Regions from separate parts of the Aeromonas sp. ASNIH7 genome, predicted to be linked through region 4. Evidence: predicted binding sites of a transcription regulator. Region 4 holds the regulator's gene; each other region holds the start of a gene.

Evidence for each region. Region 4 encodes sigma-54, which starts transcription at its own class of promoters, with help from an activator protein. Its sites were predicted from a motif close to TGGCACNGTTTTNGCTT; they were not measured.
Region 1: a site for sigma-54 is predicted at 2,663-2,679, ahead of C2U47_RS04245 (FlgO family outer membrane protein). Genes of this name have one in related genera too.
Region 2: a site for sigma-54 is predicted at 5,213-5,229, ahead of flhA (flagellar biosynthesis protein FlhA). Genes of this name have one in related genera too.
Region 3: a site for sigma-54 is predicted at 1,909-1,925, ahead of fliE (flagellar hook-basal body complex protein FliE). Genes of this name have one in related genera too.

What each region holds. Positions count from the first base shown of each region.
Region 1 covers NZ_CP026226.1:944,840-952,697, reverse strand. The annotation lists gene ppk2 (polyphosphate kinase 2) at 149-973, opposite strand; tRNA gene C2U47_RS04255 (tRNA-Arg) at 1,235-1,311, opposite strand; gene C2U47_RS04250 (flagellar assembly protein FlgT) at 1,362-2,513, opposite strand; gene C2U47_RS04245 (FlgO family outer membrane protein) at 2,778-3,398, shown strand; gene C2U47_RS04240 (LPP20 family lipoprotein) at 3,487-3,912, shown strand; gene pheA (prephenate dehydratase) at 4,494-5,666, opposite strand; Phe leader region at 5,705-5,838, opposite strand; gene C2U47_RS04230 (HAD family hydrolase) at 6,030-6,629, shown strand; gene C2U47_RS04225 (hypothetical protein) at 6,777-7,607, shown strand; gene C2U47_RS04220 (DUF3157 family protein) at 7,695-7,858, shown strand, end outside.
Region 2 covers NZ_CP026226.1:3,616,358-3,624,215, reverse strand. The annotation lists gene C2U47_RS17105 (RNA polymerase sigma factor FliA) at 1-688, opposite strand, end outside; gene C2U47_RS17100 (MinD/ParA family protein) at 681-1,556, opposite strand; gene flhF (flagellar biosynthesis protein FlhF) at 1,558-3,057, opposite strand; gene flhA (flagellar biosynthesis protein FlhA) at 3,074-5,176, opposite strand; gene flhB (flagellar biosynthesis protein FlhB) at 5,447-6,577, opposite strand; gene fliR (flagellar biosynthetic protein FliR) at 6,652-7,449, opposite strand; gene fliQ (flagellar biosynthesis protein FliQ) at 7,541-7,810, opposite strand.
Region 3 covers NZ_CP026226.1:3,599,213-3,607,070, reverse strand. The annotation lists gene fliF (flagellar basal-body MS-ring/collar protein FliF) at 1-1,496, opposite strand, end outside; gene fliE (flagellar hook-basal body complex protein FliE) at 1,552-1,869, opposite strand; gene befA (beta cell expansion factor BefA) at 2,248-3,024, opposite strand; gene arsC (glutaredoxin-dependent arsenate reductase) at 3,128-3,553, opposite strand; gene arsB (ACR3 family arsenite efflux transporter) at 3,605-4,669, opposite strand; gene C2U47_RS16995 (ArsR/SmtB family transcription factor) at 4,758-5,126, opposite strand; gene C2U47_RS16990 (HD domain-containing phosphohydrolase) at 5,517-6,608, opposite strand; gene C2U47_RS16985 (hypothetical protein) at 7,549-7,851, opposite strand.
Region 4 covers NZ_CP026226.1:1,631,142-1,638,999, forward strand. The annotation lists gene rapZ (RNase adapter RapZ) at 1-788, opposite strand, end outside; gene ptsN (PTS IIA-like nitrogen regulatory protein PtsN) at 829-1,275, opposite strand; gene hpf (ribosome hibernation promoting factor) at 1,278-1,565, opposite strand; gene C2U47_RS07665 (RNA polymerase factor sigma-54) at 1,586-3,025, opposite strand; gene lptB (LPS export ABC transporter ATP-binding protein) at 3,091-3,816, opposite strand; gene lptA (lipopolysaccharide transport periplasmic protein LptA) at 3,829-4,347, opposite strand; gene lptC (LPS export ABC transporter periplasmic protein LptC) at 4,334-4,894, opposite strand; gene kdsC (3-deoxy-manno-octulosonate-8-phosphatase KdsC) at 4,891-5,445, opposite strand; gene C2U47_RS07690 (KpsF/GutQ family sugar-phosphate isomerase) at 5,445-6,440, opposite strand; gene mlaF (phospholipid ABC transporter ATP-binding protein MlaF) at 6,647-7,447, shown strand; gene mlaE (lipid asymmetry maintenance ABC transporter permease subunit MlaE) at 7,447-7,858, shown strand, end outside.

The sequences.
Region 1 (7,858 bases), 690 kb from region 4:
GAGCGGCCAGACCTGAATGTCGCTGAAGTATAGGGGAGGCAAACGGGAAAACGTGAGCAACAACAAGCCATTGGGTGATACCGGCGGTGCCGGTTGTTCCTTGGGGCAGGAAGGGAAAGGGGGTGAGCCAGGGCTCACCCCCCTCTGGCTAGAAGAGGGCTGGCACGATGCGAAGCGGGTGATCCGATGGTTTGACTTTGCCTATCTTGCGCTTGGGCAGCTTCACCGGCTCCGCCGGCAGCGCCTCGTAGGGGATGTGCGCCAGCAGGTGGGAGATGATGTTGAGGCGCACCCGTTTCTTGTCCTCGGAGTGGGCCACGAACCAGGGGGCCCAGGCGGTGTCGGTGGCGATGAACATGGCATCCCGCGCCCGGGTGTAGTCATCCCAGCGATCGAAGGACTTGATGTCCATGGGGGAGAGCTTCCAGATCTTGCGGCCATCGTCGATGCGATCACGCAGCCGCCGCTCCTGCTCTTGTGGGGTCACCTCCAGCCAGTACTTCAGCAGAATGATGCCAGAGTCCACCAGGGCTTTTTCCACCATGGGGGTGCCAGCTAGGAATTTGTCGCTCGCCTCCTCGCTGCAAAAACCCATGATGCGCTCCACCCCGGCCCGGTTGTACCAGCTGCGATCGAAGATGACGATCTCCCCCGCCGCTGGCAGATGGGGGATGTAGCGCTGGAAGTAGAGCTGGCTTTTCTCCCGCTCCGTGGGGGCGGGCAGTGCGACGACCCGAAAGACCCGGGGGCTGACCCGCTCGGTGATCGCCTTGATGGTGCCCCCCTTTCCAGCCCCGTCGCGCCCCTCGAAGACGATGCAGACCTTGAGCCCCTTGTGCACCACCCACTGCTGCAGCCTGACCAGCTCCACGTGCAAGAGGCGCAGCGCCTTTTCGTATGCCTTGTTGCCAAGGGGCTTTTGCGCCTCGGCCACGACCGGTTCTTCCGTTCTGGATTTTCGTTTGCTGCCCATGATGTCCTTCTCTGTGTCTCGGCGAATGGAAGGCCGTCCTGCCGGACGGCGCCCTTCAAGGGTAGATGACGGTGTGCCGCCACCGGGAGTGGCAACTACCGGGGGATGGCCGGGATCATCTTTGGTGGGGCTCGCGGGGTTGTTGGTGGCAGTGAGACATTGAAGAGGGGGGGCGGGACCTGGCCGCCATGGATGCAGGGGAAATGGCGCAGAAACGCACAAGGGGCTGGCATCATGACGATGCCAGCCCCTTGCTGTGTATGGTGTTCCCGACTGGAGTCGAACCAGTGGCCTGTCCCTTAGGAGGGGACCGCTCTATCCTGCTGAGCTACGGGAACCTTGTGGCGGGCATTATACAAGAAGCATTGTGCTTTTAAACCCTTGATTCCTATTCCAATACGGCCAGGTCACCGATTTGGAGATTGAACGGCGAATATTTGTTCTGACTGCTGATGATGGCGCCATCCTCGAACACCTGCACCACCTCGAACAGACCGTCTGCGGGGTTGCGCATCACCCTGGACTTGCCATAGGGGTCGGCGAAGTCGGCGCTGTGCTGGACCCGGAACTGGTCCCCGAGTTTGACCCCGTTGCGACGGCCCAGGTTGATGTGGGGGCCGCGCTCGTGCTGGGCCACGATCCGGGCGGTGACGGGGGCACAGGCGAGTTCGGCGGCGATGTCCTGGGCCGCCTCCTTCAACTGGTAGCCCACCTCCTGGCCAAAGCTCGACTGCCAGAACTGGCCGCCGCTGCTGCCCACCTGTTCCCGCTTGGAGAAGGTCCAGTTGGCGCGGCCCTTGTACTCCTTGCGGCCGAGCAGGCTGCCGTTAATGCCGTCGAACAGGTAGAGCTGCATGGAGAAATTGCGCACGGGATCCTCATACCAGCTGGTGAGGGCGTTGCCCTGGGGCTCGAGGGAGAGGTCGTCGATGCTGCCGAGCACCAGATACTGGCTGTCGGTGCGCAGGCTCAGGGCCTTGATCTCCTCGAGGGCGCTGCGATCCCCCTGTTGCAGATGGAGAGGGTCGATGCGCAGATTCTCGTCCAGCCACTGGCGAGCGACCACCTGGGGCGTCGTCGCCAGGGTTTCAAACAGCCGGCGGGAGAGATCGGCGGGCATGTCGTCCAGGGCACCGGTGCTCGCCTGGTCCGGGTAGCGCATGCGCAGGCGCACCAGCGTCAAATCCTTGGCGTAGTGCTGGGTCTGACAGATCTGCCGCTCCGCCTGGATGTCGGCCACGAGGGTGATGTACATGCGGCCGTTGCGCACCTCTTCGCGCTTGAGGCGGTACTGGCGGATGTCGCCGCCGGAGCGGATCTGGATCTGCTCGGAGCGCAGGCTGCCGTTTTCCAGGCGCTGGATGCTGGAGACGGAGGCGCCGCTGGCCAGCAGCGCCTGGCGCAGGGCATCCCGGGTCGCCTGCTCGCGGGCGTAGACCTCGTCGCCCCCCAGAATGGCGGCACTGCCCTGGGCCTCGATAAGTTCGGCCCTGGCCGACAGGCTGGCCAGCAGCAGGGTGAACAGCAGCGAAACTTTCATAACAAACACCTTGAGTGGGCGACCCCGCTGCCGCCGTGGGGCGGGTCAGGGATCCTGGACACAGATCCGGTCTGCACCGGAGCGGGTGACCAAATAAAAGCAAGAACCATGCCTTCTTCCCTGGCCGGAGCCCGTACGGTGGGCTCCGGTGGCACAGTGCACGCCTTTGCCCGGGGATCATCGAGGATCCTGCGCGCATTCCCGCCTCAAGTGTTGGCGGTTGCGACCGATAACAGGTCAGGTGCAGATACAGGAAAGGTATCCATGAAGAGAGTTATCACGGTGCTGGCGGTGGCGCTGGCATTGGTCGGTTGCGGGTCGGCCGACCCCATCAATCGGGAGCTGGGAGACCCTCGCCAGGCGGCGAAGGGGATGGAGCTCAACTGGCTGGTGGCCCGCATGACGGATCAGCTGATGGAGCGCAAGTCCCTCACCACCCTGACCGAGCCCATTGCTGTCGCCTCCTTTGTCGATCTCGACACCCTGAAGGACACCAACTGGATGGGGCAGCAGATCGAGGAGAGCTTCATCTACGAGCTGAACCGGCGCGGGGAAGTGGTGGTGGACTTCAAGACCACGGGCAACATCCAGGTGACCCCGCAGGGGGACTTCGTGATGAGCCGCAACTACAAGGATCTCTCGTCCCGGCTACCCATCTCCCGCATCCTGACCGGCACCTTCAGCCGCAATCAGCAGGGGATCCTGGTCAACGCCCGCATCATCGATCTGCGCACCAAGATGGTGGAGACCACGGCCCAGAGCCTGATCCCGAAACAATATTTGTCCGGTGCCAGCAACTCCTTTGGCCGGGCCTCCATCAATCGCGGTTACCTGATGCGGGGGGGCCAGAGCCCGTCCGGTCATCTGGTCAACCTGACCCCTTGAGGTGGCGCGTCATGAAGCGTGAAGCGGGCTGGCTGACATTGAGCCGTGAAACATCGGGTGTGGTGAACAGGAAAACGGGGAAACAGCGATGAAAATCTTGTTGGGTTGCCTGATGGCCATGTTGCTGACGGCGTGCAGTGGCAACCGGGTGGTGAACTATGACGTGGGCGAGAAGCCCGATGACTTCCCGGTGCTCAAGGCGGTGGGGTATGCGGTGATCGACATCCAGCCCGGCCCCTCCCAGTCCGAGAAGATGTTGCAGGCGATCCGCGCCTCCAAGATGGACGCCTACCGGGAGCTGGCGGAGCAGCTCAACGGCCAGCAGGTGCGCGGCCAGAGCAGCTACAAGGACCTGACCCAGACCTCCAACTCCCTGGATGTGTCGGTGGCGGGCATGGTGCGCGGTGCCCGGGTGGTGGCGACCTATCCCCGTGGCAACACCTATGCCACCGAGCTGGAGCTCGACACCCGCAACCTCTATCACCTGAACCAGCTGATGGCGGGCCAGTTCTAGGGCGGGTCCGGGGGGCGCCGGCATGAGCCCGGCGATCATCACGGCACAGACAAAGGCGAGCGCAGGCTCGCCTTTTTGTTTGGTCGGGAAGGGGCTCGGATCTGCGGGGAATAACCGGGGTTGGCGCCTTGGACGGGATAGGGCCTGGTGAGGATAACCGGGATTGGCGTCTTGGGGGGAGAGCTGGTCTTCTGCAGGAGAAACGGACTTGATGGGCTGGGCGGGATCCGGCCTGTGGCGAGGAAAAAGGGGGCTGAGATCGAACAAGAGGTGCCCGGGCGCCGGAATAGCAGCCTTTATTGTTTAGGTAAATCTAACGATGCTGCCATATCGTTAAATAAATTCAAACGATAGAAAGGCCCGGCAGGCGGCAAAAGGAGGCCGCAACGGGAGGAAGATGGCCTGATGGTGAGTGGAAAGACAGCAGCGCCAGGATCCCGGGTCCGCGAGGGAGGGGGGGGAGGGCGGTTTAACGCCGGAAGGGAGGGGCGGGACCGGGCGCGTCTCACGGGGAGGGCGCAGAGAGCACAAAGGCGAGCCGGGGCTCGCCTTTGTGTGGCAGGGGAGGGATCCGCTCCCCATCAGCTTCCCATCAAGACAGGCGGCACGGCGGTCGGCTTGACGTCTTCGCTCGGGTAGCAGCCCAGCACCTTGATGTAGCGGGTGATCTTGGTCAGCTCCAGCAGGGCGGCCTGCATGGCCGGGGTCTGCAGGTTGGCGGAGACATCCAGGTAGAACATCTCCTCCCAGGGGTTGCCCTGCACCGGACGGGATTCGAGCTTGGTCATGTTGATCTCGTGGCTGCGCAGCACCAGCAGCGCCTCCACCAGGGAGCCCGGCTTCTGGGAGGTGGACATAATGAGGGTGGTCTTGGCCGGGATCTGGGGTGCCACGTCGATGGGCTTGCGCGCCACCACGATGAAGCGGCTGTAGTTCTCCTTCTGGTTGGCGAGCTGCTCGGCCAGCACGTCCAGGCCATAGAGCTCGCCGCCGGCGGCGCTGCCGATGGCCGCCGCTTCCGGGCTTGCCAGCTCCTTGACCTTCATCATGGCGCTGGAGGAGGAGTCGCAGATTTCGTGGCGCGCCCCTTCCAGCTTGCTGAGGTAATGGGAGCACTGCTGGAACACCTGGGGATGGGCGTAGAAGGTCTTGATGCGTTCGATCTCGGTGGGCACGGCGGTGAGGATGCAGTGCTCGATGGGATAGGTGAGCTCACCCACGATGGAGAGGGTGGTGTGCTGCATCACGTCGTATACCTCGTTGATGGAGCCCGAGCTGGTGTTCTCGATGGGCAGCACCCCGAAGGCGGCGCGGCCCGACTCCACGGTGTCCAGCACCTCGCGGAAGTTCTGGCAGTTCACCTCGATCACCTGATCCTTGTAGCGGGCCAGGTACTTGCGGGCGGCCAGGCTCGAGTAGGAGCCGCGCGGTCCCAGGTAGGCGACGCTGGTCATGGGCTCCTGCTGCTGGGGGTTGAGCAGGCTCTGCAGGTAGGCCTGCTGGGAGAGCACGGAGTCTTCGATGATGGTGTGGTAGATGCGGGTGATGTACTGGGCATCCAGTCCGAGGGCGCGCCCTTTCTGGATCAGGGCGACCAGCAAGTCCTGTTCGCGCTGGTGGTCACGGATGGGACGGGGATTGGCCTGCTTGGCGCGGGCGACCTCGATGCTGAGGGTCTTGCGTTTGGCCAGCAGGGCGAGCAGCTCCTGATCCAACTGGGTGATGTCGTGTCTGATCTCGTCGAGCGTTGCCATGGTGGTTCCCTATCCAGTGATTCTGTGGTGTGTGGTGCAAAAAAAAGCCTCCGCTGGGGAGGCTCGATTCGTCTTTGGTTTCTGTTTACGCGAATGGTTCACGTGACGACGGGCCTTCCCTCATGTGGGCCGGGTAAACGAGAAAACAAAGAAGAATGGTGTGTTCATGGGCGTGTCCTGAATGTAACGCCATAACCATTAAGGGATTTGGCGGTGCGATGCAAGTAAAACTTGCCCGGGGGCGTTGAACGGGGCAGGGTGGTGGCTCGGGTTGCCGGGGGAGAGTGAGCGTCGTTCTGGTCCCTGTTTATGGCAACCACCGTGACCACATCCGTGGCAACAACACACAGAGGGGACGAGACGATGGCGGTGATCTTCGATCTGGGCAGGGTGGTGGTGCGCTGGGATCCGGTGGCCATAGTGAGTGCGGTGCGCGGACCTGAGGGGGCGACTGGGATCGCGGAGCAGCTGTTCAACCACCCGGACTGGCTGGAGGTGGACAGGGGGACCCTCTCCCTGCACACCATGGCCCGTCAGGCGCAGGGGCGCACCGGCCTGTCGATGGCGGAGAATCTGGCCATCTTGCAGGCGGTGCCGTCCTCCCTTGTGCCGGATCCCGCCATGGTGGCGCTCATCGAAGAATTGCACGGTGCAGGCCACACCCTCTATGCCCTCTCCAACATGGGGCACGCCAGCATCGACTGGCTGGAGCAGCATCAGTCCTTCTGGCGCTTCTTTCGCGGCAAGGTGGTGTCGGCCCGGGTGCGGATGCTCAAACCCGAGCCCGACATCTACCGCTATCTGCTGGTGTCGTTCGACCTGAGCGCGCAGGAGTGCCTCTTCATCGACGACAGCCCGGCCAACGTGGCGGCGGCCGAGGCGCTCGGTCTGCGGGGGCTGATCTTCACCGATCCGGCCCGGTGCCGGGCGCATCTGATCGCTCAGGGGTTGTTGCCTGCCTGAGGGGAGCCAGTTTCGCTTCGCAGCGAAAAAAGTGGGCAAAACCTTGATTGAGGGCAAATAACGTACAGCTTTATCCATGCTCTTTAAGTGTATATTCAGCTTGGGACGGGCAAAATGGTATCCAGTTCATCATCCGGAGTTGTTGTTATGGATGCCAATGTCGTTGCGCTGCATCGGGGATACGATCAGACCTTTCAAGCCAGGGAACAGAGGCTCATCAACACCCTGGCCGGTTACAGCGAACTGCTTGTCTCCTTCTCCGGCCGACTGGAATCCTGCTACAGCATGGATCTGTGCCGGGCCAGCGGGGTGCGATTTCGCGCCATCACCCTGGACAACCCCACCCTCAGCCGCCAGTCGGTGGCCAGGGCACAGCGCTACTGCCGGCACTACGGCATCCCCCATCAGGTGCTCAAGACCGACGAGATGATCTTCAGCGCGCACCTGGGCCACCTCGCCGAGGTGACCGACCCGGTGCGCTACCTCTGCCAGCAGCTCGAACATGAAGAGGGCCCGCCGCTGCTGATGTCGGCCTCGGTGGAGGAGAAGCGGGAGTACCTGCGCCGATTCCACAGCCTGCCCGCCAACACCCTCTGGATCTTTGCCGAGCAGGGGATGACCAACCGGGATTTTCGCTACGGCTTTCACAAGCGGCAACTGGCGCTCTGGGGAGACGTGGGGGAGGCCTGCCTGAGCCGGCGGTTTGTCGATATGGCCTCCCTGGACAGGCGGCACCTGCGGATGGTCGACATGGCCGAGCAGATGCTGGTGGACATGGGGTTGGGGGGAGCCCAGGTCTTCTTCCATACCCTGGGTGACAGGGTCACCACCCTTGCGAGGATCCGGGTGCCCGAACGGCTGCGGGCCCTGGTGTTCGACATGCAGCCCACCATCCAGAAGGCCCTCAGGAGTGCCCAGTTCGATCTGGTGACCCTGGATCTGGCCACGCTGGAGGATCCCCACCCCCTGGTCATCTGAGCCGGGGCGTAACGTGAGGGGGTCATAGGCAAGGAGGGCGCGACTCTTTATACTGCCCCCTTCGCATCCTTTATCGAGTGCCTGCCCATGAAACCCCTCTCCCGACTGCTGGTCGCCCTCTGTCTGTGCCCTCTGCTGGCCGAGGCGGCTCCCCTGCACCAGATCACCTTGCCGGATGGTCGCCAGGTGCAACTCAATGACGATTTCACCTGGGAATACCTGCTGGTCAAGCCGGCAGCCACGGTAGCCGG
Region 2 (7,858 bases), 2.0 Mb from region 4:
GCCTGTGCATGGCCTGACTATGAATCTGGCTCACCCGAGACTCACTCACACTCAATACTTCACCGATCTCGCGCAGATTCAGCTCTTCATCGTAATAAAGGGAGAGCACCAGCGCCTCCCGCTCCGGCAAGCGGGCGATGTGCTCCGCCAGGGCGCCCTGGAAGCGTTCGGCCGCCAGATCGTCGAATCCTCCCTGACCGTTGCCTTCATCGGGATGACCGATGACATCTTCGCTGACGCCCAGATCCTCGATGCCGATGATCTTGCCGCAGGAAACATCCTGCAGCATGGCATGGTACTCCCCGAGGGACACCCCCATATTGGCGGCCACCTCGGTGTCTCTGGCATCCCGGCCATGGGCCTGCTCCACGTTCTCGATCGCTTCTGCGATGGCACGGCTGTTGCGGTGCACCGAACGGGGCACCCAGTCCCCACGGCGGATCTCGTCGAGCATGGCACCACGGATGCGGATGCCGGCATAGGTTTCAAAGCTGGCGCCCTTGCTGCCGTCAAAGTTGCGGGACGCTTCGAGCAGCCCAATCATACCTGCCTGGATCAGGTCATCCAGCAAGACACTGCTTGGCAGGCGAGCCAATAAATGCTGGGCAATCCGCTTGACCAGCGGAGCGTGTCGCTCGACCAGCACGTAGGAATCCTGATGACGCAAGTATGCTTGGGCTTTATTCACGGGAGTCTTCCTGTGTTATGACCGGCTTTTGCAACAAGTTTTCCAGGAAAAATTCGAGGTGGCCGCCCGGCTGATTCGGGATGGGCCAGCTCGCCGCCTTGTTCGCCAGGGCACGAAATGCCAGGGCGGCAGGGGATTTTGGAAACGCTTCAACTATCAGTTTCTGCTTGCGCACCGCGGCCCGCAGGTTGGTGTCGTAAGGCACGCAGGCCACCAGTTCCAGGGAGGTATCCAGGAAGCGGTCGGTGACCCGGGTCAGCTTGGCGAACAGCTCCTGCCCCTCGCGCAGGGAGCGGACCATGTTGGCCACCACCTTGAAGCGGAACACACCGTGATCCTTGGAGAGGATCTTGATGAGCGCGTAGGCATCCGTGATGGAGGTGGGTTCATCGCACACCACCACCATGATGTCCTGGGCGGCACGGGTGAAACTCAGCACCATGTCGGAAATCCCCGCCGCCGTGTCCACCAGCAACACGTCCACCTGGGTCTTCATCTCGCTGAAGGCGCGGATGAGCTCGGCATGTTGTACCGGGGAGAGCTCGACCATGGACTGAGTGCCCGAGGTGGCCGGCACTATCATCATGCCGTAGGGCCCCTCGACGATGATGTCGTCTATGGTGCACTCCCCGGCCAGCACATGGGAGAGGTTGCGATGCACCCTCAGCCCCAGCATAACGTCGACGTTGGCCAGACCAAGGTCGGCGTCCAGCACCAACACCCGCTTGCCCTGGGCGGCCATGGCTCCCGCCACGTTCAGGGTCACGTTGGTCTTGCCGACGCCCCCCTTGCCTCCGGACACGGCGATCACTTTCACTCGATTGTTTTGACGCATTTTGCGCAGACCACTCGCCTGATCCATATACATGTTACTCATAAAACTCCGAATCTTCGGATTCGCCAAAACCCGATCCCCAGAAATAGGGATCTTCTGCTTCCCGTTCCAGCGACCCCATGGCGGCACCGACCAGCAGCGCCGCGTTGGCAACTTGAATATCTTCCGGCACCCGTTGCCCGTCGGTGATGTAACTGATGGGCAGGGCGTTTTGAATGCACACGTTGATCACTTCACCCAGATTCAGGCTCTCGTCGAGCTTGGTCAGAATGCAGCCGGAGAGCGGAATGCGCCGGAAGTGATCCACCGCCTCCTGCATCACCCGTCGCTGGGAGGTGGCCGACATGACCAGATAACTGCGGATGCGCACCTTGGCATTCTTCACCAGGGTGTCGAGCTGTTCGGTCAGGCGGATATCCCGCTGACCCACCCCGGCGGTGTCGATGAGCACCAGCCGGCGATGGCGGAACTGATAGAGGGCACTGGCCAGCTCTTCGGCGTCCCGCACCTGACGCACCGGGCAACCCATGATGCGACCATAGGTCTGCAGCTGTTCGTGGGCCCCGATCCGGTAGTTGTCCGTGGTAATGAGCGCCACCTGCTCGGCGCCATACTTCATGGCAAAGCGGGCCGCCAGCTTGGCGATGGTGGTGGTCTTGCCCACCCCGGTCGGTCCGAGCAGGGCCACCGCCCCCCCCTGACGCAGGATCTCGTCCTCGCTGATCTTGAGCTGGGCCGTCAGCACCTCGGCCAGTTGGGCCATGGCCTGATGGATCGGCATGTCTTCGGGGATGAGGCCCGCCAGTTGATCGGCGAAGGCATCGTCGAACCCCATCTTCTTGAGTTCCTTGATGAGCAGGGCGCGCATGGGTTCGCGGCGCTCCACCTCCTGCCACATCAGGCCGGAGATCTGGTGCTCCAGCAGCTTGCGGATGCTGGCCATCTCCTTGCGCATCCCCTCCATCTCCTGATCCCGCTGGGCGGACTGGGCCTGGCGCGGGGCGGCGGCAGGACGGGCCTTGGGCTTGGCGGGCTCGGGAGCGGCGCCCCACTGGCCCTGTTCGGCCAGGGTTCTGGGAGCACTGGCCGCGCCCGCCAGTCCGGCGGACTGGGTGCCGGCAGCGCCATTGGCGGGCCAGGAGGCCGAGGCTGGCTGACCGTTGCCCGCTCCGCTGCCAGACCATGATCCCGGGGCGCCATTGCCACCCGCCGGGTTGGCCGGATTGAGCTTCTGCTGGCGTGCCAGCAGGGCCGCCAGGGTATCGGCGTAGTATTCGTTCTGTTCCTTGGGTGGCGCCGACCTCGTCATCTGTTTGCCCGCAGACGAGATATTGACGCTCTCTTCATTCAACTGACGGCGAACCGGCGCGTCTTTGGGCCCCGGTACCTGGGATTGATAATCGACGGCCGCGACTATCTCCACCCCACCGGTGACCTTTTTGTTGGACATGATGACGGCATCGGGTCCGAGAGTCTCCTTGACCTCGGCCAGCGCCGTGCGCATGTCTTTGGCAAAAAACCGCTTAATCTTCACCCGTCATCTCCGCTAACTAGCCCTGTCCCACCGCACTGACGATGCGGATCTGCTTGTCGTCAGGCACTTCCTGATAGGACAGCACGCGTAATCCAGGAATGGCATTCTTGACAAATTTCGCCAGGGTATTGCGCAATATCCCCGATGTCAGAAGCACGGCCGGCTGGCCTTCCAGTTCTTGTCGTTGAGTGGCTTCCACCAGGGAGCGTTGCATCCGCTCCGCCAGTCCCGGTTCGATACCGGCGCCATCTCCCCCACCTGCTTGCAGGGATTGATGCAATATACGTTCCAGTTCTGGTGACAAGGTGATCACCGGCAGCTCGGGCTCGGGGCCGGCAATCTCCTGCACAATCAATCTGCGCAGGGCGATCCGGCAGGCTGCGGTCAGCACTTCCGGGTCCGGGCTGCGGGGCGCATATTCCACGAGGGTCTGCAGGATAGTGCGCATATCGCGAATTGGCACGCCTTCATTGAGCAAATTCTGCAATACCTTCACCAGGTTGCCCATGCTGATCACCTCGGGAACCAGTCCTTCCACCAGCTTGCTCTGATGCTTCCCTATCATGTCGAGCAGTTGTTGCACCTCGTCATGACCCAGTAGCAGCGCCGCATGGTTGGAGAGGATCTGGCTCAGGTGGGTAGCCACCACCGTGGCCGCATCGACCACGGTGTAGCCAAGGGTCTGGGCCTGGGAGACCTGCTCCTTGGCGACCCAGACCGCCTCCAGCCCGAACGCCGGGTCCTGGGTGGCGATACCGTGGATCTGGCCGAACACCTGCCCCGGGTTGATGGCCATCTCCTTGTCGTGATAGACGGTGGCTTCCCCCGTGCTCACGCCCATCAGGGTGATGCGGTACTGGTTGGGGGCAAGATCCAGGTTGTCGCGAATGTGGACGGCAGGCACCAGAAAGCCCAGCTCCTGGGAGAGCTTCTTGCGCACCCCCTTGATCCGGTTGAGCAGCTCGCCCCCCTGATTCTTGTCCACCAGCGGGATCAGCTGATAACCCACCTCCAGGCCGATGATGTCCACCGGCATGACGTCGTCCCAGCTGAGATCCTTCTGCTCCACCGGGGCATCCCCCTGGGCCGGCATGAGTTCGCCGCTCGCCGCCTTCGCCTTGTTCTGCTTCTCGCGGCGCAGCAGCCACCAGGCGCCCGCCGCCGCCACCGCCCCCAGGCTCAGGAAAGCCAGGTGCGGCATGCCGGGTACGCTGCCCATCATCAGCAGGATGCCGGCGGAGATCACCAGCGCCTTGGGATTTTCGAACAGTTGGCCGAGCACCGCTGTCCCCATGTCCTGGTCGGTATTCTGACGGGTAACGATGATGGCCGCGGCAATGGAGAGCAGGAGCGAGGGGATCTGGGCGACCAGACCGTCACCGATGGCGAGCAGGGTATAGACCTGGGCCGCTTCGCCGAAGGTGAGCTGGTGCTGCATCATGCCGATGATGAAGCCGCCGATGATGTTGATGAAGAGGATCATGATGCCGGCGATGGCATCCCCCTTCACGAATTTGGAGGCACCGTCCATGGAGCCGTAGAAGTCCGCTTCCTGAGTCACGTCCTGACGGCGCTTCTTGGCCTCTTCCTGGTTGATGAGACCGGCGTTCAGGTCCGCATCGATGGCCATCTGCTTGCCGGGCATGGCGTCAAGGGTGAAGCGGGCGCTCACCTCGGAGATCCGGCCCGCACCCTTGGTGACCACCACGAAGTTGATGATCACCAGGATCATGAAGACGATGATGCCCACGGCATAGTTGCCGCCGATCACCACGTTGCCGAACGCCTCGATCACATGGCCTGCCGCCGCGCTGCCGTTGTGGCCTTCCAGCAACACCACCCGGGTGGAGGCAACGTTGAGGGCGAGCCGCAGCAGGGTGGCGATCAGCAAGACGGTGGGGAAGGCGGCAAATTCCAGGGGGCGGCGGGTATAGACCGCCACCAGCAGCACCACGATGGAGAGGGCGATGTTGAAGGAGAAGAGGATATCCAGCATCAGGGGCGGGATGGGGAGTACCACCATCCCCAGAGAGGCCAATACCAGCAGCGGCGTCCCTACCCCTCTGCTGAGCAGCCACTTGTACTCTTTGAAACGGCCCAGTCCCGCTTTGAATCCCATCGTGCATCTCAATGATAAACTGCCAATAGCGGATTAAAGCAAATATCAAGCCAAGGATTCAATATATTGATTTATATGGTTTTTATTTTAACGCTGTCAGAAGTCCGTCGTTGGCGTCACGGGGAATGGTGACAGGGGGGAAGCTGCCTTCACCAAGCAGGCCAAAGGCCAGCCCAGGCCATGGGGCGAGGCGACGCGCCTCGACAAGGAGATAGCGGCCTTGTTTGCGACACAAGGGAGAGAACCCGGGATCAGGCTGCCACCACTGCGTTATTTGCGAAACTCGGGGGGAATGGGCAGATCCTTGGCGATGGGGGTCGGGCGCCGGCCGCGGCCACGGCGGAACTTCTTGAGCTGATAGACATAGGCCAGCACCTGGGCGACGGCGGCGAAGAGCCCCTCCGGGATCTCCTGGCCAATCTCGGTGGCGTGGTAAAGGGCCCGGGTGAGCGGCGGAGAGGACATGACGGGGATGTCGTATTCGCGCCCGATCTCCCGGATCTTCATCGCCACCTCGTCGACCCCCTTGGCCAGTACCTTGGGCGCAGCCCCCGGCTTGCCCGCATCGTATTTGAGCGCCACCGAGTAGTGGGTCGGGTTGGTGATGATCACATCGGCCTTGGGGACATCCCCCATCATGCGGCGCATGGCCATCTGCATCTGCAACTGGCGTATCCGCCCCTTGACCTCGGGCTTGCCTTCGCTGTCCTTGAACTCGTCCTTGATCTCCTGCTTGGTCATCTTGAGCTGGCGATTGTGGTTCCAGCTCTGGAACGGCACATCGATGGCGACAATGGGGATCAGGGCGCAGCAGAGGATGATCAGCATCCAGAGCAGCAGGTCCAGGGCATCGACGATGCCGCCGGGAAAGCCCTCAAGAGAGAGATTCAGCAGATGGTTGAACTGGCTCGACAGCATCCACCAGGCGAACAGACTAATAAACACCACTTTTGCGATGGATTTGACAAGTTCCACCAGAGATTGCACCCCAAACATCCTTTTGATGCCGCTCAGGGGGCTCAGCTTGCTCCACTTGGGCAGCATGGCCTCGGAGGAGAAGTTCATCCCGCCGAGCAGGGTGTTGCCGACGAAGGCGGCGATGATCACCAGCATGAACAGCAGCCCCAGAGGCTGGATCAGCTCCCCCAGCAGGGCGGGCACCATGGCCCCCATGGCATTGGGGTCGAACGCCTGATCCCGGTCCAGGGTAAAGCCCATGGTGAGCACCTTGATCATGGCCCCTGCCAGACTCTCCTTGATCATCAGGAGGCCGAACACGGTCGCCAGCAGGACGCTGGCGGTACCCAGCTCCTTGGAGCGTGCAATCTGCCCTTTTTCCCGGGCCTGTTGCAGTCGTTTGCCCGTGGGTTGTTCTGTGCGTTCCTGATCGGTATCAGCCATGCTGGCCTCCTGCCGGCATCAGCCGACTGGCGGCCTGCCAGAGTGGCGGCAAAAGGGCCGCAACCGGGAGGGCCTCAGTCATGCTGGCCCCCGAAGCACTGGACGTTGATGAGCTCGCAGCTGGTCTCCTGCACCCGCTCCCAGAGCGCGTCGAAGTGTCCCATGAAGCCACCGATGGTGAGCCAGAGGATGAACAGGCCCGACATCATGCTCACCGCAAAGCCGATGCTGAAGATGTTGAGCTGGGGGGCCGCACGGGTCATCACCCCGAACGCGAAGTTGATCAGCAGCAGGGCGATGATGGCCGAAAGCGCCATCACCAGAGAAGCCTGATACATGACCCCGAGAAAGCTCACCAGGCTGCGGATGGCAGGCAGGGTGAGCCCGCTGTCAGATACCGGCAGGGTTTCGAAACTCAGCACCACCATGCGCAGCATCAGCAGGTGGCCGTCCACCGCGAGAAACACCAGGGTCGCCAGCATCAGGTAGAACTGGCCCACCACGGGAGCCGACTGGCCGTTCATGGGATCCACCAGGGTGGCAAAGCCCAGGCTGGTCTGCATGGCGATGACCTGACCCGCCATCACGAAGGTCTCCAGCAGGAACTGGGTCATGAGGCCGAGCGCGATGCCGATGAGCAGTTGCTGCCCCAGCACCAGGAAGCTGCCGAGGGAGAAGAGCTCGATCTTCGGCATCGGGGGCAGCAGGGGGGCGATGATGAGGGTGATCGCCAGCGCCAGGCCGATACGGATATGGGCGGGGGCGAGCCGGCTGCCGAAGACCGCCATCACCATCAGGAGACTGCTCACCCGGGCCAGGGGCCAGAGGATGGAGGAGAGCCACTCCATGATGAGCGCCGTGGTGTAGGTCATGACAGCAACACTCCCGGCAGGAACAGGCCAACGGGAGGACGCAGGCCACGGTCTGCCTCGGCCAGAGCAAAAGAGTGGCCCTTGGCTGGCATCAGCCCACCACCTCGGGGATCTGGCTCACCATCAGCTGGAAGAAGTCCATCAGACTCTGCAATCCCCAGTGAGCCCCCGCCCCCAAGGCCAGCAGGGTGACCACCAGACGGGGCAGGAAGCTCAAGGTCTGTTCGTTGATGGAGGTGGCGGCCTGGAAGATGGCGACCACCAACCCCACCATCAGGCTCGGCAGGATCACGGCGCACACCATGATGGTCACCAGCCAAAGCGCCTCGCGAAAGACGTCGACGAAGGTTTCAGGACTCATTGCTCGCTCCTTGTGATGGGTTTGCCCAGGGCCGCATCCTTCTGACCT
Region 3 (7,858 bases), 2.0 Mb from region 4:
TGGTTGTCGAAGTCCAGCTCCCCTTCCGGCTTGGCGTCCGGGTAGAGCAGGCGCTTGAGCATGGGCCGCACCACGGTGACGATGAGCACTATGATGACCAGCACGGAGGCGGCGATGCGCACCGCGCGCCAGAACCAGGGCTGCTCGTAGAGAGGGATGTCGGCCACGGTCTCGAGTTCCGGGCGGTTGAACGGAATGGCGACCACCTCCAGAGTATCCCCCCGGGTCACGTCAAAGCCCAGACCGCCGCTCAGCAGACGGCGCAGGGTATCGAGTTCGGCCTGGCTGCGGGCTTCCCGGGTCACGGCACCGTCGGCACCGGGGATGGCCTTGTAATCCACCGCTACCGACACCGTCATGCGGCGAATGCCGCCCTGCTGGCGCCGGATGTGGCTGACGGTGGTATCCAGTTCGAAGTTGCGGGTCGCTTCCTTGCGGGAACGGCCGGAAGAGGCGGTTCCTTCTGCGCCGGCAGCCTGCTCGGGAATGTTGGACGCGGCGGGCGGCTGGTTGGAGAGGGCGCCGGGCACCCCGCCGTTGCTGCCGCTGGCGCTGTTCTCTTCCATGGTCATTTCGGAGCGCACCGCCGGCAGGTCCGGGTTGTAGGTCTTGCGGGTCTGTTCCTGCTGGGAGAAGTCGAGGGAGAGATCCACCTCCGCCGTATAGTTGTCGGCCCCCAGCACCGGGATCAGGATGGCGTCAATTTTTTGTTTGTATTCGAGCTCCTGCTTCTGCTGCATCGCAAACTCCTTGCGGGTCTGGGCAGAGAGGGGATCCTGGGAGCCGGAGTTGAGCAGGCGACCGTTCTGGTCGGTCACGGTGACGCGGGTCGGCTCCAGACCGTGAACGGCGGAGGCGACCATGTCGACGATGGAGTCCACCTCACCCTGCCCCAGGGCGTTGCCCTTGAGGCTCAGGACCACGGTGGCGCTGGGCTTGCGTTCGTTGCGGGCGAACACGTTGTCTTTGGGAATAGCCAGCAGCACCTGGGCCTTGGCGACGTTCTGGAACTGCTCGATGGCGCTCGCCAGCTGGCGCTCGCGGCTCAGTTTCAGGCGCTCGCTCTCCATGCGCTGGCTGACGCCGAAGCTGGAGTCCTTGAGCAGGATGGCTTCGCCGTCGTTGCTGGCGTCGCTGTTATTGGCCAAACCGGCGCGGGTCAGGCGCAACCGGATGTCCGCATAGTTTTCGGCACTGACCAGCACGCTCTTGCCATCCACCTGATAGGGGATCTTCTGCTGATCCAGGTAATCCAGGGTGGAGACCAGCTCCTGGGTGGTGAAGGTGCCGAGGGGACGCATCTCCGGCTCCTTGCCCCACAAGAGGATGAAGACAGCGATGGCCAGACAGATGGTCAGCCCCAGGATCAGGGTGATCTGGCGCAACACATCGGTGTTGGACAGGAAGCCCAGCGCCGAGCTCTTCTGCTCGTGCTCGTCGAGGGCGGCCGCCCCCTCGTTGTTGATCAGCAGATCGCCGTTTTGATCAGTTGCCACGGTTTATGTCCTTGTTGCTGACATGTTCATGATGCTCGGTCGCCATGGGCCCGAGTTACACCGGCATGTTCATGATGGTCTTGTAGGCATCGACCATCTTGTTGCGCACCTGCACCGTCGCCTCGAAAGCGATGGAGGATTTCTGGCCGGCGATCATCACCTGGGAGAGATCCACCGACTTGTCGCCGAGATCGAAGCGGGTACGCAGATCGTTGGCGGTGCCCTGCAACTCGTTGACGTTGTCCAGGGCCTGTTGCAGCATCTGGCCGAAATCCGAGCTGACCGGACGACCGGGCTGGGTCAACGGCGTGGCACCGGCTTCCACCTTGAGGGCCTGCATCTCTTGCATCAGGCTGCTTGCGCTAATTTCCATCTTCCCTTCCCAGACAAATCATTGACACTGACTGGCTTGAAGCAATAAAGGTGCCAACCAGAGCGAGATCTCGAGATCAGGGATAAAAGCGGGGCGCGATCAGGCCGGCGGGCACCGGCCATCCGGGGATCAGGTCGCAGATCCGGGGGGATCGCCCAGCCGCCGCCGCAGGTAGATGCTCTGCTTGTCCCACTCCCGGCGGTGGGCAGCCATCCGCTCCTGTTCGGCCTCATGGGTCATCTTGCTCTCCTTGTCGCTGGACTCTGTGCGGCGCCCATGAAAAAGAGGGCCCAAGGCCCTCTTTTTACTGCAAATCCCGACAAGTAAACAGGGTGCATCTCTAGCCATCCATGAAAGACCGGGTCAGATTGGCAGGGGTTACTTGTTCAGGTCATCATCCAGCCAGTACTTGGAGCCCGAGATGTTGGCGTCCAGCAACAGCCCCTTCTCGCCAATCTGGTAGATAGCCATGCCGCCATTGTATTTGGCGGTGAGCTCGGCGCTCTCCTTGCCCGCCACGGCGCCCACCTCGGAGGTGGCTTCCCACCCCTTGCTGACGAAGGCATCGAACCTCGCCTTGTCCTCGAACAGGATCACCTGCTGGTAGAACTTGCCGCCGATCCCGGCCGCAAGACCGGCACCGAACATCTTCATGTAGGTGTGCTTGTCACTGGTGCGATTGACGGCCACCCCGGCCCCCTGATTGGTGTGGATCATCAGGGAGAACTTGCGCGAGTCGAACACCGCATAGCCATAAGCCTTGTCAAACAGCAACTTGGCCGAGGGCTGCTCGTTGAACAGCCGCACCAGGGCGGTATCGGCCATGGTATCGAGGGCGGTTCTCGCCTCCTCCGGGGTCTTGGGCTCGAGCATGGTGTCGAGCTTCTTGTCGGCGGCGGTCAGCCACTCCTTGCCGGTGGCCGCGCTCTCTGCCGTCCAGGCCCCCGCCTTGTTGTAGGCCTCGGCCCCCCAGCTGGACACCGACTCCCAGGTCTCCTTGGAAAAATCGGTGATCCCCTTCCACGCCTCCTTGCTGGTATCGCTCACCGCGGTACCGAGTTCGGAGGCGGCCTCCTTCAGCTTTGCCCAGTCGGCCAGACCGGGGGTTGAGGCCAGCGCCAGTGCCGTGGCTATCACCAGGAATCGAATCTTCATTGTTTCCACCCTCTGTGATGAGTCGAAGGTCACAGTAGCAGATCTGGCGCCAGCCCGTTAAGAGCATCCCCCCGGCGCGGGTCAGACGCTGACGCGCAGGGTCTCAACGAAGCCGTTTGCCCTGACCGTCCACCACCTGCTCGCCATCCTCCTTGGCAAACGCCCCTTGCTGCGGGTCGGGCAGGATATCGAGCACCACCTCCGACGGGCGGCACAGCCGGGTGCCGAGGGGGGTGACCACGATGGGCCGGTTGATGAGGATGGGGTGGGCCAGCATGGCATCGATCAGTTCGTCATCGCTGAAGCGATCTTCTGCCAGCCCCAGCGCCTCGTAGGGGGGCACGTTCTTTCGCAGCAGATCGCGCACCGGCATGCCCATGGCGGCGATCAGGGCCACCAGCTCGTCGCGGGAGGGAGGTGTCTCCAGATAGTGAATGATGGTGGGCTCCACACCGCTGTTGCGAATCAGCGCGAGGGTGTTGCGGGAGGTACCGCACTCCGGGTTGTGATAGAGGGTGATTGCACTCATTTGCCTGTCTCTCATGACTCAAGTGAATAGAAATGGGTTAGCGGCCATCCGTTAGCGCCTTAGTCCCGCCTCGTACCAGGGTTTGCTGGCGTTAACCACCCGCACCACCAGCAGCATGACCGGTACCTCGATGAGCACCCCGACCACGGTGGCGAGCGCCGCGCCGGAATGAAAGCCGAACAGGCTGATGGCGGCAGCCACCGCCAGCTCGAAGAAGTTGGAGGCCCCGATCAGGGCGGAAGGGCAGGCCACCGAGTGCTTCTCCCCCACCTTGCGGTTGAGCCAGTAGGCGAGCCCGGAGTTGCACAGTACCTGGATCAGGATGGGCACCGCCAGGAGGGCGATAACCAGCGGCTGCTCGATGATGGCGTTGCCCTGGAAGGCGAACAGCAGCACCAGGGTGAGCAGTAGGGCCGCCACCGACCAGGGCTGGATGCGGGTCATGACGCCGTCAAAATGGGCCTGCCCCTTTCTCAGCAAGGCCTTGCGCAGCAGCTGGGCGAGGATGACGGGGATGACGATGTAGAGCACCACCGAGGTGAGCAGGGTATCCCACGGCACTATGATGCTGGAGACCCCGAGCAGCAGCGCCACCAGCGGGGCAAAGGCAAACACCATGATAAGGTCGTTCACCGCCACCTGTGACAGGGTGAAGTAGGGATCACCGTTGGTGAGGCGACTCCAGACAAACACCATGGCGGTGCAGGGGGCTGCCGCCAGCAGGATGAGGCCCGCCACGTAGCTGTCCAGCTGATCCGCCGGCAGCCAGTCGGCAAACAGCACCCGGATGAAGAGCCAGCCGAGGAAGGCCATGGAGAAGGGCTTGACCAGCCAGTTGATGAAGAGGGTGACCCCGATTCCCTTGAGGTGCCCCCTCACCTGATGCAGGGCGCCAAAATCTATCTTGAGCAGCATGGGGATGATCATCACCCAGATAAGCAGCCCCACCGGCAGGTTGACCCTGGCCACCTCCATGGCGCCGATGGCCTTGAAGAGACTCGGCAACCCCTGCCCCAGACCAATGCCCACCAGGATGCAGAGGGCGACCCAGGCGGTCAGATAACGTTCAAAAAAGCCGATGGCAGGGGCTGCCTTGGCCTCACAGCTTGCAGACATGATGACTCCCGGTGCGATCCACGCTCGCACCCCAAGTTGAATAGATAAATGGCACGGCACATGGGCATCGACAGCCCGCCCTGGCCCGCTACGACTCGCCGCAGCAGGGCGACGACCCCTCGGCGCGGGAAGCGCTGCCGGGCCCGGCGGGCAGCAGGCCGCACGCCTCGGGATGACCGGCGCAGCACTCCTCGGTGAGGTAGGCGATCACCCCCAGCATCAGGGGGATGTTGGCGCGATAGCGCAGAAAGCGCCCCTCCTGCTCCACCGACAGCAACCCGGCGTTGAGCATCCCCTTGAGGTGAAACGAGAGGGTATTGGGGGCGATGTCGAGCTCGCCGGCCAGCTCCCCCGCGACCCGCCCCTCCAGCCCGGCCTTGACCAGCAGCCGCCACACCTCGAGCCGGATGCCGGAAGCCAGCGATTCAAAGACCTTGGTGGCCGTCTCTTTGTTCATGGGTCTCCCTCTTGGATGCTTTATTTCAACTATACAAGAATTATTGAAATGATCAAAACACCACCACCGAGCCGGCATCGCGACGGGACGGGCCGCCAGAGGAGCCGCCCCGGCCATGTCGTGCCCGCCAGCGGCCTCATGTCAGTCATACGGCTAATATCTGGCCTCTCTTTATAAGGCATTCTTATGACCTTACCCCGGACAATCCTCCCGTTGGCCGCCCCGCCCACCGCGGCGCCCTGCCCCGCCGCAAAGCCGCAATGCCGCAGAACAACCCCCGGCGCCGGATGCACCAAAAGGCGATGAAACGAGAAATGGCCCCAGGGCCCCGCCGTCAGATGACGGGGCCTGGGGAATCCGGGAGAAGCCGGGGAGGAGAGAGAGGCGCAATCAGGTGATCACGGGATCCCGATATTGCCGATGGATGGCACAAAACGCCTCCCGGCTTTGCAGCGCCGCCGCGACGCAGACAGGGTCGAACTGGCTGCCGGCATGGGTCTTGAGGTATTCAAAAGCCGTTTCGAGGGGCCAGGCCTGCTTGTAAGGGCGCTCGCTGGTAAGGGCGTCAAACACATCTGCCACCGCAACGATGCGGGCTTCCAGGGGGATCGCCTCCCCCGCCAGTCCTTCCGGGTAACCCTGACCGTCGAAACGCTCGTGGTGGTAGGCGATGATGTTCTTTAGCATGTCGGTGTGATGGATGCCGTCGAGGCCGAACTCGCGGATCATCAGGGCGATCATCTCTCGCCCCTTGAAGGGGTGGGTCTTCATCACCCCGTACTCCTCGGCCGTGAGCTTGCCCGGCTTGAGCAGGATGGCGTCGGGCACCGCAATCTTGCCGATATCGTGCAGCTCGGAGAAGAGGTGAATGAACTCCACCTCCTCGTCACTCAAGGGGTAATGGGCCGCCACCTCCCTGGCGATGAGCCGCGAATAGGCCGACATGCGGTGCAGGTGATTGGCGGTCTCCTCGTCCCGGTAGCGGCTGAACTCCCGCACCGTGGTCAGGGCCCCGTTCAGGGTCTGGATGGAGAAGAACTCCACCGCGATGATGGCCGCCAGGATCTGGGCATAGGCCGCCAGCTCACCGCAAATGGCGCCATCGAAGTAACCGGGCTCTTTGGCATCGCAAAACAGAAAGCCGAACAAGCGACTGTTGAGCAGCAGCGGCTCGGTATAGCTCGACGCGTACCCGGCCGCCAGCACTTTGCGGCTGTGCTCGGAGGGGGAGCCCAGCAGGGAATCCAGGGTGTCGAGCACCCTGGGCTGCTGGTGTTCGGCCAGGTAGCGCAGGGAAGGCACCTCGCTCAGCCTGACCTCGTACTGCAACAGCGGCGAGCCCCCGTCCGTGCTGTGGGCAAAGGTCTTGAGCTGGTCCGTCTGCGGGTCGTAGATGGCGATCGCCACCCGGCTCAACTTGTCAAACCGCTGCCTGAGGGTGGCGTGCACGTTCTGCACTTTCTCACCAAATGAACTCTCCATCCCGCACATCCTTCTGATAGGCCTGTTGGGAGTATAGTGACACCCGTTTTGCCCCTCCTGCCAAATGGTGACGGCGCACAGGGATCGTGATCCCGCCCGCACTGGCGACGGCCCCCTCCCTGCCCGTGGTCATGTCACGCCCGCCCCACCCCGCGTCCCCGGGCAAAGAGATTGTTCGCTTCCGACGTGTCGGCTGTATAGTTTTTGGTTAGCCATTCCGGTAAAATCCGCGCCCTTGAATAAGAGCCACCTAAGAGTGATTGAGCGATGTCCAACACAAAACAGGCCCCCAAAGTAGGATTCGTCTCCTTGGGTTGTCCTAAGAGCACAAGACCAATCCATAGCTAATACAGTCAGTCAGGCTTGTGCTGGCGGTATCCCATCACTGTGCTGGTGCTGAAAGTTGTAGTACTGATATGTCGCTTCACACAGGGTCATGTCTCCCGTTACCTAGGAGGTGTTCGTCCGATCAACCATCAGGATACCCCGAACACGCTCAAGCTCTGCTCGACCGCATCAGCCGCATCGAGCATGGAATCCTGGCTTAACGCCTAGGCTAGGATGTTATGTTGGGTTGACCGACATTGAAGAGGTGCTTAATGAAGCCCGCCCCCATGGAGACTCATAGGGGGATTAAAACGCTGATTGACGCCAGTTATAATCCAAAACAAGCTGAGGCAGTGTTGGCATTACTTTACTAGGTCCAGCGACAAATGCGCCCGCCGCTGTGGCAAACCACGATGAGCGAAGAGCGGTGATCTTCCGTTGGCAGACATCAGGGCTGACGCAACTTGTCTCAAACACAGCCTCTTTTTGGAGGGCGCAATCGTGTTGTTTACCACGTTAAAGTACATATTTTGGGGATGAGCATGCTGGGTGGCTCAACGCCCCCAGATTTGTTCACGCTTCTTCTGCACACAAAGACCAATATCGAATCTATTCAGATAAGTTCAAGGTGCCGGTTAATCAATCCAAAATCAGCAACTGGTTCATAGCCTTTCTCTGAAAACATCAGTGCACCTCGCCGCTGCTCTTTCAGATTTGCTATGGCCTGAAAAAAGCAACTCTCGCACAGGTGAACCTCGTAACTTTCGCCATCGTGCTGAGTTCCATAACCCCAGTGGGCACTCAATGTGCCAAACTCGATATTGCTAACAGCCCCCTCTGTTTGGCAACTCTCTTCACAAACATCACAGCGAATATCGCTGATTACCTCGACCTCTTTTTTGGTCATGATTTTCATCTTTTGT
Region 4 (7,858 bases):
AGCCGCTCGGCGATGAACACCGAGCGGTGTTGTCCGCCGGTACAGCCGATCCCGACGGTCACATAGCTGCGATTGTTGCGCTCCAGGTGGGGCAACCAGGTCCCCAGCATATTCTCGATCTGCTGGATGAACAGCATGACATCCGGCTGGCTGGAGAGGTAGTTGGCCACGGGCTCATCCTTGCCGGTGAAGGGCTTGAGCTCCGGGATCCAGTGCGGGTTGGGCAGGAAACGGGCGTCGAACACGAAGTCCGCATCCTTGGGAATGCCGTACTTGAAACCGAACGACTCGAACACCAGCACCAGTTCGTTCTCTTTCTTGCCGAGCACCCGGGTTTTGATGAGCTCGCTGAGATCGTGGATGCTGAGGTTGGTGGTGTCGATGCGCAGGTCGGCGGTCGAGGAGAGCGGTGCCAGCAGGTGGGTCTCTTCCCGGATCGCCTCGTCCAGCGAAAGCTTGTTGCGGGACAGAGGGTGCAGACGGCGGCTCTCACCGTAGCGTTTGAGCAGGGTCGCGTTGTCCGCATCGAAGAAGAAGCTCGAGAACTTGACTCGCCCCTCGTTGCGCACCTGGCTCAGCAGGTTCTCCAGCCTGTCTGCCTGGGCAGGCAGGTTGCGCACGTCGATGCTGACCGCCAGCTTGTCATACTGGCTCTCCACCGACACGATCAACTGGGGCAGCAGGTTGACCGGCAGGTTGTCCACGCAGTAGTACCCGAGATCCTCGAGCACCCTCAGGGCCACCGTCTTGCCGGAGCCCGAACGACCGCTTACTACAATTAACTGCATCTTGTCCCCTCACGCCAACGTGGCTGTGTCAGACCCGGCCTCAGGCCGACGTCATGATCTGATAGAGTTCTTCGTCGCTGGTCGCCTGGCGCAGCTGGCGGCAGACGGCCTTGTCACCCAGTTTGGATGCCATCAGGGAAAGAGTCTTGAGGTGCTGCTTGCACTCGCTTTCCGGCACCAGCAATGCAAAGAGCAGGTCAACCGGTTGATTGTCGATAGAATCGAAAGGGATGGGCTCGGAGAAGGTCATCAACACGGCGGTCGGCGCGAAGGCGTCGTCAATCCGGCCGTGGGGGATGGCGATACCGGCTCCGATCCCGGTACTACCCATCTTTTCTCGCGCCAGCAGGCTTTCAAACAGGACCTGGCGGGAAGCGCCGAGGCGCTCTGCGGCCAGTTCACTGATGATCTCGAGCGCGCGTTTCTTGCTGGTACAAGGGACCGCACTCTTGGTGCAGTCCCGACTCAGTATGTGTTCAAGTTGCATAGTTATTTTTGATTTAACTTATCTTTGTGCTTGATGATCTGCCGATCCAGTTTATCCAGCAGGGTATCAATCGCCGCATACATGTCGGCATGCTGCGAATTGGCGAACACCTCTCCCCCGCTGACATGCAGCTTGGCTTCGGCGATCTGGTTCAGTTTTTCGACGCTCAACACCACGTGTACGTTGTTGATATGGTCAAAGTGACGCTCGAGTTTGGCAAATTTGTTGTTCACATAATCACGCAGAGCTTCGGTAATCTCGACATGGTGTCCGGTCAGGTTAATTTGCATAACGTCTTCCTTTTGTTTGCCTAAACCAGGCGTTTGCGCTGATTGGATGGCGGGATCAACAAGGATTCACGGTACTTTGCGATCGTGCGTCTCGCCACCATAATACCCTGTTCGGCCAGCAAATCCGCGATCTTGCTATCACTAAGCGGCTTGGCGGGGTTTTCCGCCGTCACCAGCTTCTTGATCAGGGCGCGAATAGCGGTCGATGAGCACTCTCCTCCTCCCTCCGTATTGACGTGACTGGAGAAAAAAAACTTCAGTTCAAAAATGCCGCGGGGCGTATGCATGTACTTCTGGGTCGTGACCCGTGAAATGGTCGACTCATGCATCTCCACCGCTTCCGCGATGTCGTTGAGTACCATGGGTTTCATGGCCTCTTCGCCGTACTCGAAAAAGCCCTGCTGCTGCTCGACGATGCAGCTGGCCACCTTGAGCAGGGTGTCGTTACGACTCTCCAGGCTCTTGATGAACCACTTGGCCTCCTGCAAATGAGAACGGATGAACTGGGTATCCGTGCTGCTGCGGGCATTGCGCGCCATGGCCGCATAGGCCTCGTTGACACGGATGCGCGGAGCAGAATCCGGATTGAGTTCAACCACCCACTTGCTGCCCTTCTTGACCACGGACACATCCGGGATCACGTACTGGGATTCACTCTGGATGATGCCGTTGCCGGGTCTGGGCTCCAGTTGCTGGATGAGATCCAGCACCTCCTTGAGATCGCTCTCCTTGAGGCGGGTCTTGCGAGCCAGGGTGCGGTAGTCGCGATTGCCGAGCAGGTCCATGTGTTCGCGGATCACCTCTCTGGCTTCGTCGAGCCAGGGCAGGTCCGGCGAATACTGGCCGAGCTGGATCAGCAGACACTCTTGCACCGAACGGGCGGCGATGCCGACCGGATCGAAATGCTGCACCCGCTTGAGCACGGCTTCGATCTCATCCAGTTCGACTTCTACCTCCTCGCTGCTGACTGCAGCCTGAATATCCTCGAGGGTGGCAGTCAGATACCCGGATTCGTCGATGGCATCGATGATGGCAAGGGCGATGGCCGCATCCACATCACTGAACGGGGTGAGCCGCATCTGCCACAGCAGGTAGTCTTGCAGGTTCTCGGTGGTCTCCCCCTGATAGACGCTGTCTTCCCCGTCATGGATGGGGCCTGCACTCTGGGCTGTACCGGCCGAGTAGACCTCGTCCCAGGTGGTGTCCACCGGCAGTTCATCCGGCATGCTCTCCTGGGCCATGGCATCGCTGGAGTCGAGTTGACTGGCGTCCTGTGTCTCTGCCTGACTGGTTTCCTGCGCCTCGTTCTCCTCTTGCTCCAGCAAGGGGTTGTTGTCGAGCGCTTGCTGAATTTCCTGCTGGAGTTCCAGGGTGGAGAGCTGGAGCAGACGAATCGCTTGTTGTAATTGTGGCGTCATGGTCAGGGACTGACCGAGACGCAACTGTAATGTCGGCTTCATCTACGTCGGGATATCCTTATGTTCAGCGAGGCAGTCACCTAACAAAAATGAGGGGTGCCCCCTTACTATAGACTGAATTGATCGCCCAAATAGACGCGCTTGACCTGCTCATCGGCGAGGATATCGGCCGGCGCGCCCTCGGCAATCATCTTGCCGTGGCTGACGATGTAGGCCTTCTCGCACACATCCAGCGTCTCTCTGACGTTGTGGTCCGTAATCAGCACACCCAACCCGCGTTCTTTCAGATGCTGGATGATCTTTTTGATATCGATGACTGAAATAGGATCAACACCTGCGAAAGGCTCATCGAGCAGAATGAATCTCGGCTCTGCCGCCAGCGCCCGGGCGATTTCCACCCGGCGCCGCTCCCCACCCGAGAGGCTCTGGCCCAGGCTGTCGCGGATATGGGTGATATTGAACTCTTCCAGCAACTGTTCGACCTTATCCTCCCGCTCTTCGCGGCTCAACCCCTTGCGGGTCTGCATGACCCCCATCAAGTTGTCGAACACCGACAGGCGCCGGAAGATGGAGGCCTCCTGAGGCAGATAGCCGATGCCATTGCGGGCACGGATATGCATGGGCTGCAGGCTGATGTCCTGCTCGTCGATGGTGATGAGGCCAGCATCCCGCTGCACCAGGCCCACGATCATGTAGAAGGAGGTCGTCTTGCCCGCACCGTTCGGGCCGAGCAGGCCCACGATCTGGCCCGTTCCCACCTCCAGGCTCACATCGCTGACCACCATGCGGCGCTTGTAGCTCTTTTGCAGACCCGTTGCTTTTAACACTGCCATGGCTGTTGTTTCCTACTTCTTCTGATCGGCGGGTTTGTCAAAGTTCTCCACCTGATCCGGCAGGAACACCGTCTTGACGCGCTGGGTGGGCCCCTTGCTCTCGGCAATCATCTTCTGCTTGACGATGTCGTAGCGAATGAGATCGCCGGTCACCTGGCTGTCTTCCTGCTTGAGCTGGCCATTGCCGGTGATGGTCACCAGCCGGTTCTTAAGCTCGTAGCGGATGCTGTTGCCATGGGCATTGACCGGTTTGCCGTTGTCCAGCACCTGGAAGAAAGTGGCTGGGTTGCCATACGCGGTCATGACCTCGGCGCCCTTGTCGCCGGAGCGGATCACCACCACCTTGTCGGCCTTAATCTTGATGGTGCCCTGGGTGATGATGACATCCTCGCTGAAGGTGATGCGGTTGTCCTGCATCTCGGCCACCTGCTTGACCGCATCCACATAGACCTTCTCGGCAAAGTCGGACTCTTTGGCATTCAGGGAACCGCACAGCAACAGGGCCGTGAGGGCCAGATTAACGTTTTTCATTGAAATAAGTGGCATGGCCTTTATCCAGTAACTCGAAATATTTACGTTCCAGGTGACCCTTGAGGCCAACGCCCTCGGTCTGGAACTCCTGGCCCACAATGCTGATGTGCTGGTTGCTTCTCATCCCCTGCGTCACCAGATCCAGCTCCAGATAGGAGGTATCCAGCGTGGAGATGAAGGAAGCGGGCAGCAGACCGTCCAGATGCACCTTGTCACGGAGGATCACATTGTCATCGGTGTTGAGCACCCCGGTTTCGGCCGTCAGCTTCCATTCGGCCGCGCCCTTGTCATCGAACATGTAGACCACCGGCTTGGTGAAAGTGGCCTGCTCGAGCACCTGGTAGTACTCCGCATATTCGGATTCCAGCCGCTCGGTGCGCTTGCCCTGCTCGTTGAAGCGGGTCGTCACCAACTCTCTGGCGGTGAAGTCCGGTTGAAAATTTTCCGTCTTGGTGGTCGGCTCGGGGACCAGCTCGATCTCCCCCAGCTGCCAGGCCGCCAGCGCAGCCAGAAACAGCAGGCCGAACAGTACAGTCTGTTTGTTCATCGCGACGCCTCGGGTTGATAGTCAGCCAATCCCTGGGCCTGCAAGATCAGGTCGCACACCTCGCGCACGGCCCCGACGCCACCGCCAAGCCGCGTCACCAGATCCGCCTTCGCCAGCACAAGCGGATGGGCGTCGGCAACGGCGATACCCAGGCCGCAAGCCTGCATCACCGGTAGATCGATGGTGTCATCTCCCATATAGGCGGCTTGCGATGCATCCAGCCCGAGCTTGGTCAGCAAGGCCTCGAAGTGGGGAAGCTTTTTGTCTGCACCCTGCACCAGGTGCTGGACTCCCAGACTCTTCATGCGATCGCTGACGATGCGGGAGTTTCGCCCCGTGATGATGGCAATCTCGATGCCCGCATTGAGCAGGGCACGCATGCCGGCACCGTCACGGGTGCAGAAAGTCTTCAGCTCTTCGCCGTTATTGCCCATATAGATGAAGCCGTTGGAGAGCACCCCATCCACATCGCACACCAGCAGGCGGATCTGCGCCGCCTTCTCGTACTGGCTGCGCGTCACCGGACCATAGAGGGTCGGTACGTCTTGCATCAAATTACTCCGGCTTTCAGCAGGTCATGCATGTTGAAGGCACCCAGCGGGTGTCTCTCCCCATCCACGACCAACAACCCGTTGATTTTCCTGGTTTCCATCAGCTTGACGGCCTCGGCCGCCATCATCTCAGGCCCTACGGTAACACAGTTCACCGTCATGACGCGGCTGATGGGGGTGTGATGAATATCCACCTGCAGGTCCAGAATGCGGCGCAGGTCACCATCGGTGAACAGACCGGCAAGCAGCCCTTGATCGTCCACCACCGCCGTCATGCCGAGCCCCTTGCGGCTCACTTCCAGCAGCGCCTGGCTGATGGTGGCATCTATCCCCACCTTGGGCAACAGCTCGCCGCTGTGCATCAGATCGCCCACTCGCAACAGCAACCGCTTGCCGAGGGACCCGCCCGGATGCGACAGCGCAAAGTCATCGGCGGTGAAACCACGGGCCTCCAGCAGGGCCACGGCCAGCGCGTCCCCCATCACCAGGGTGGCGGTAGTGCTGGATGTCGGGGCCAGACCGAGGGGGCAGGCCTCTTTCTCCACCTTGATGCACAGGTGCACGTTGGCCTCTTTCGCCATGGTGGAAGCCGGATTGCCTGTCATGCAGATGAGTGGAATGCCGCGGCGCTTGAGCACCGGCAGCAGGGCCAGGATCTCGTCGCTCTCGCCGGAGTTGGAAATGGCGATGATGAGATCCCCGGCTGAGATCATGCCGAGATCCCCGTGGCTCGCCTCGCCCGGGTGCAGGAAGAAGGCGGGCGTTCCCGTGCTGGCCAGGGTCGCGGCAATCTTGTTGCCGATATGACCCGACTTGCCCATGCCGGTCACCACTATCTTGCCGCCACAGCGCAGCACCATCTCGCAGGCACGCTCGAACGCCTCGTCAAGGTACTGGTAGAGTCCATCAATGGCTTGTTTTTCTATGTCCAGCACCGCTCGGGCGCTGCGACGGAAATCGAACAATTCAGACACTTTTTCAGGCTTTACAGACATAAAGGCACAGCTCCGGGCCGAAATTTGCTGCGGGATTATAAAAAAGTCTGCCGAGATAAGCGAATCGGATGCGGAATGGGCGGTCATTGACGCAGGTTGTTACATAAAACTGTCGCGTACTTGGGGGGGAAACCCGCTCAATAGTTGTTCCTCGCTGTTGCTTAGACCTAGACTAGCCCATAAAATTCGCTCTTCATTTATACCGGATGGACAATTGTTTGAACGATGACCTGATCACCATCTCCGACCTGACCTTCAGTCACGGGGATCGGCTGCTGTACGACAGGATCAACCTGACCATTCCCCGTGGCAAGGTCACCGCCGTCATGGGTCCGAGCGGGATCGGCAAGACCACCTTGCTGCGCCTGATCGGGGGCCAGCTCAAGCCTGAGTCCGGTCACATCCTGTTTGACGGGGAAGACGTTCCCACGCTCTCCCGTTCACGCCTGTATGAAGTGCGGAAACGGATGAGCATGCTGTTCCAGAGTGGCGCATTGTTCACCGGCATGACCGTCTTCGACAACGTGGCCTTCCCGCTGCGGGAGCACTCCGGCCTGCCGGAAGAGCTGATCCGCACCATCGTCATGATGAAACTGCAGGCTGTCGGTCTGCGCGGGGCGGCCAAGCTGATGCCGTCCGAGCTCTCCGGTGGCATGGCGCGTCGCGCGGCCCTGGCGAGATCCATCGCGCTGGATCCGGATCTCATCATGTATGACGAGCCCTTCGTGGGGCAGGACCCCATCACCATGGCGGTGCTGGTGAAGCTCATCAAGGAGCTCAACGATGCCCTCGGCATCACCTCCGTCATCGTCACCCACGACGTGAAGGAGGTGCTGAGCATCGCCGACTACGCCTACATCATCGCCAACCGCAAGGTAGTGGCACACGGCACACCGGAACAGCTGCGCGAGGAGCACAATCCCGAAGTCGAGCAGTTCCTCAAGGGATTGCCCGACGGTCCTGTTCCGTTTCATTTTCCGGCAGGCGACCTGCTACAGGATCTGTGATGTTGACAAGTCAGATAAGCAAGCTGGGCCGCAGCGGTGTGCGTTTCATCAACGCCGTCGGCCGGGCAACCATCATGCTGTTTCATGCACTGGCAGGACGACCCCAGCCACGCAAGCACTTCCCGCTGCTGGTGCAGCAACTGTATGTGGTGGGAGTGCAATCCGTCGCCATCATACTGGTGTCCGGCCTCTTCATCGGCATGGTGCTCTCCCTGCAGGGTTACAACGTATTGAAGGATTTCGGCGCAGAGCAGAGCCTGGGGCCTCTGGTTTCCCTCTCCCTGCTCCGTGAGCTGGGCCCTGTGGTCACCGCCCTGCTGTTCGCCGGTCGTGCGGGCTCCGCCCTCACCGCCGAGATCGGCCTGATGAAGGCCACCGAGCAGCTCTCCAGCCTGGAGATGATGGCGGTCG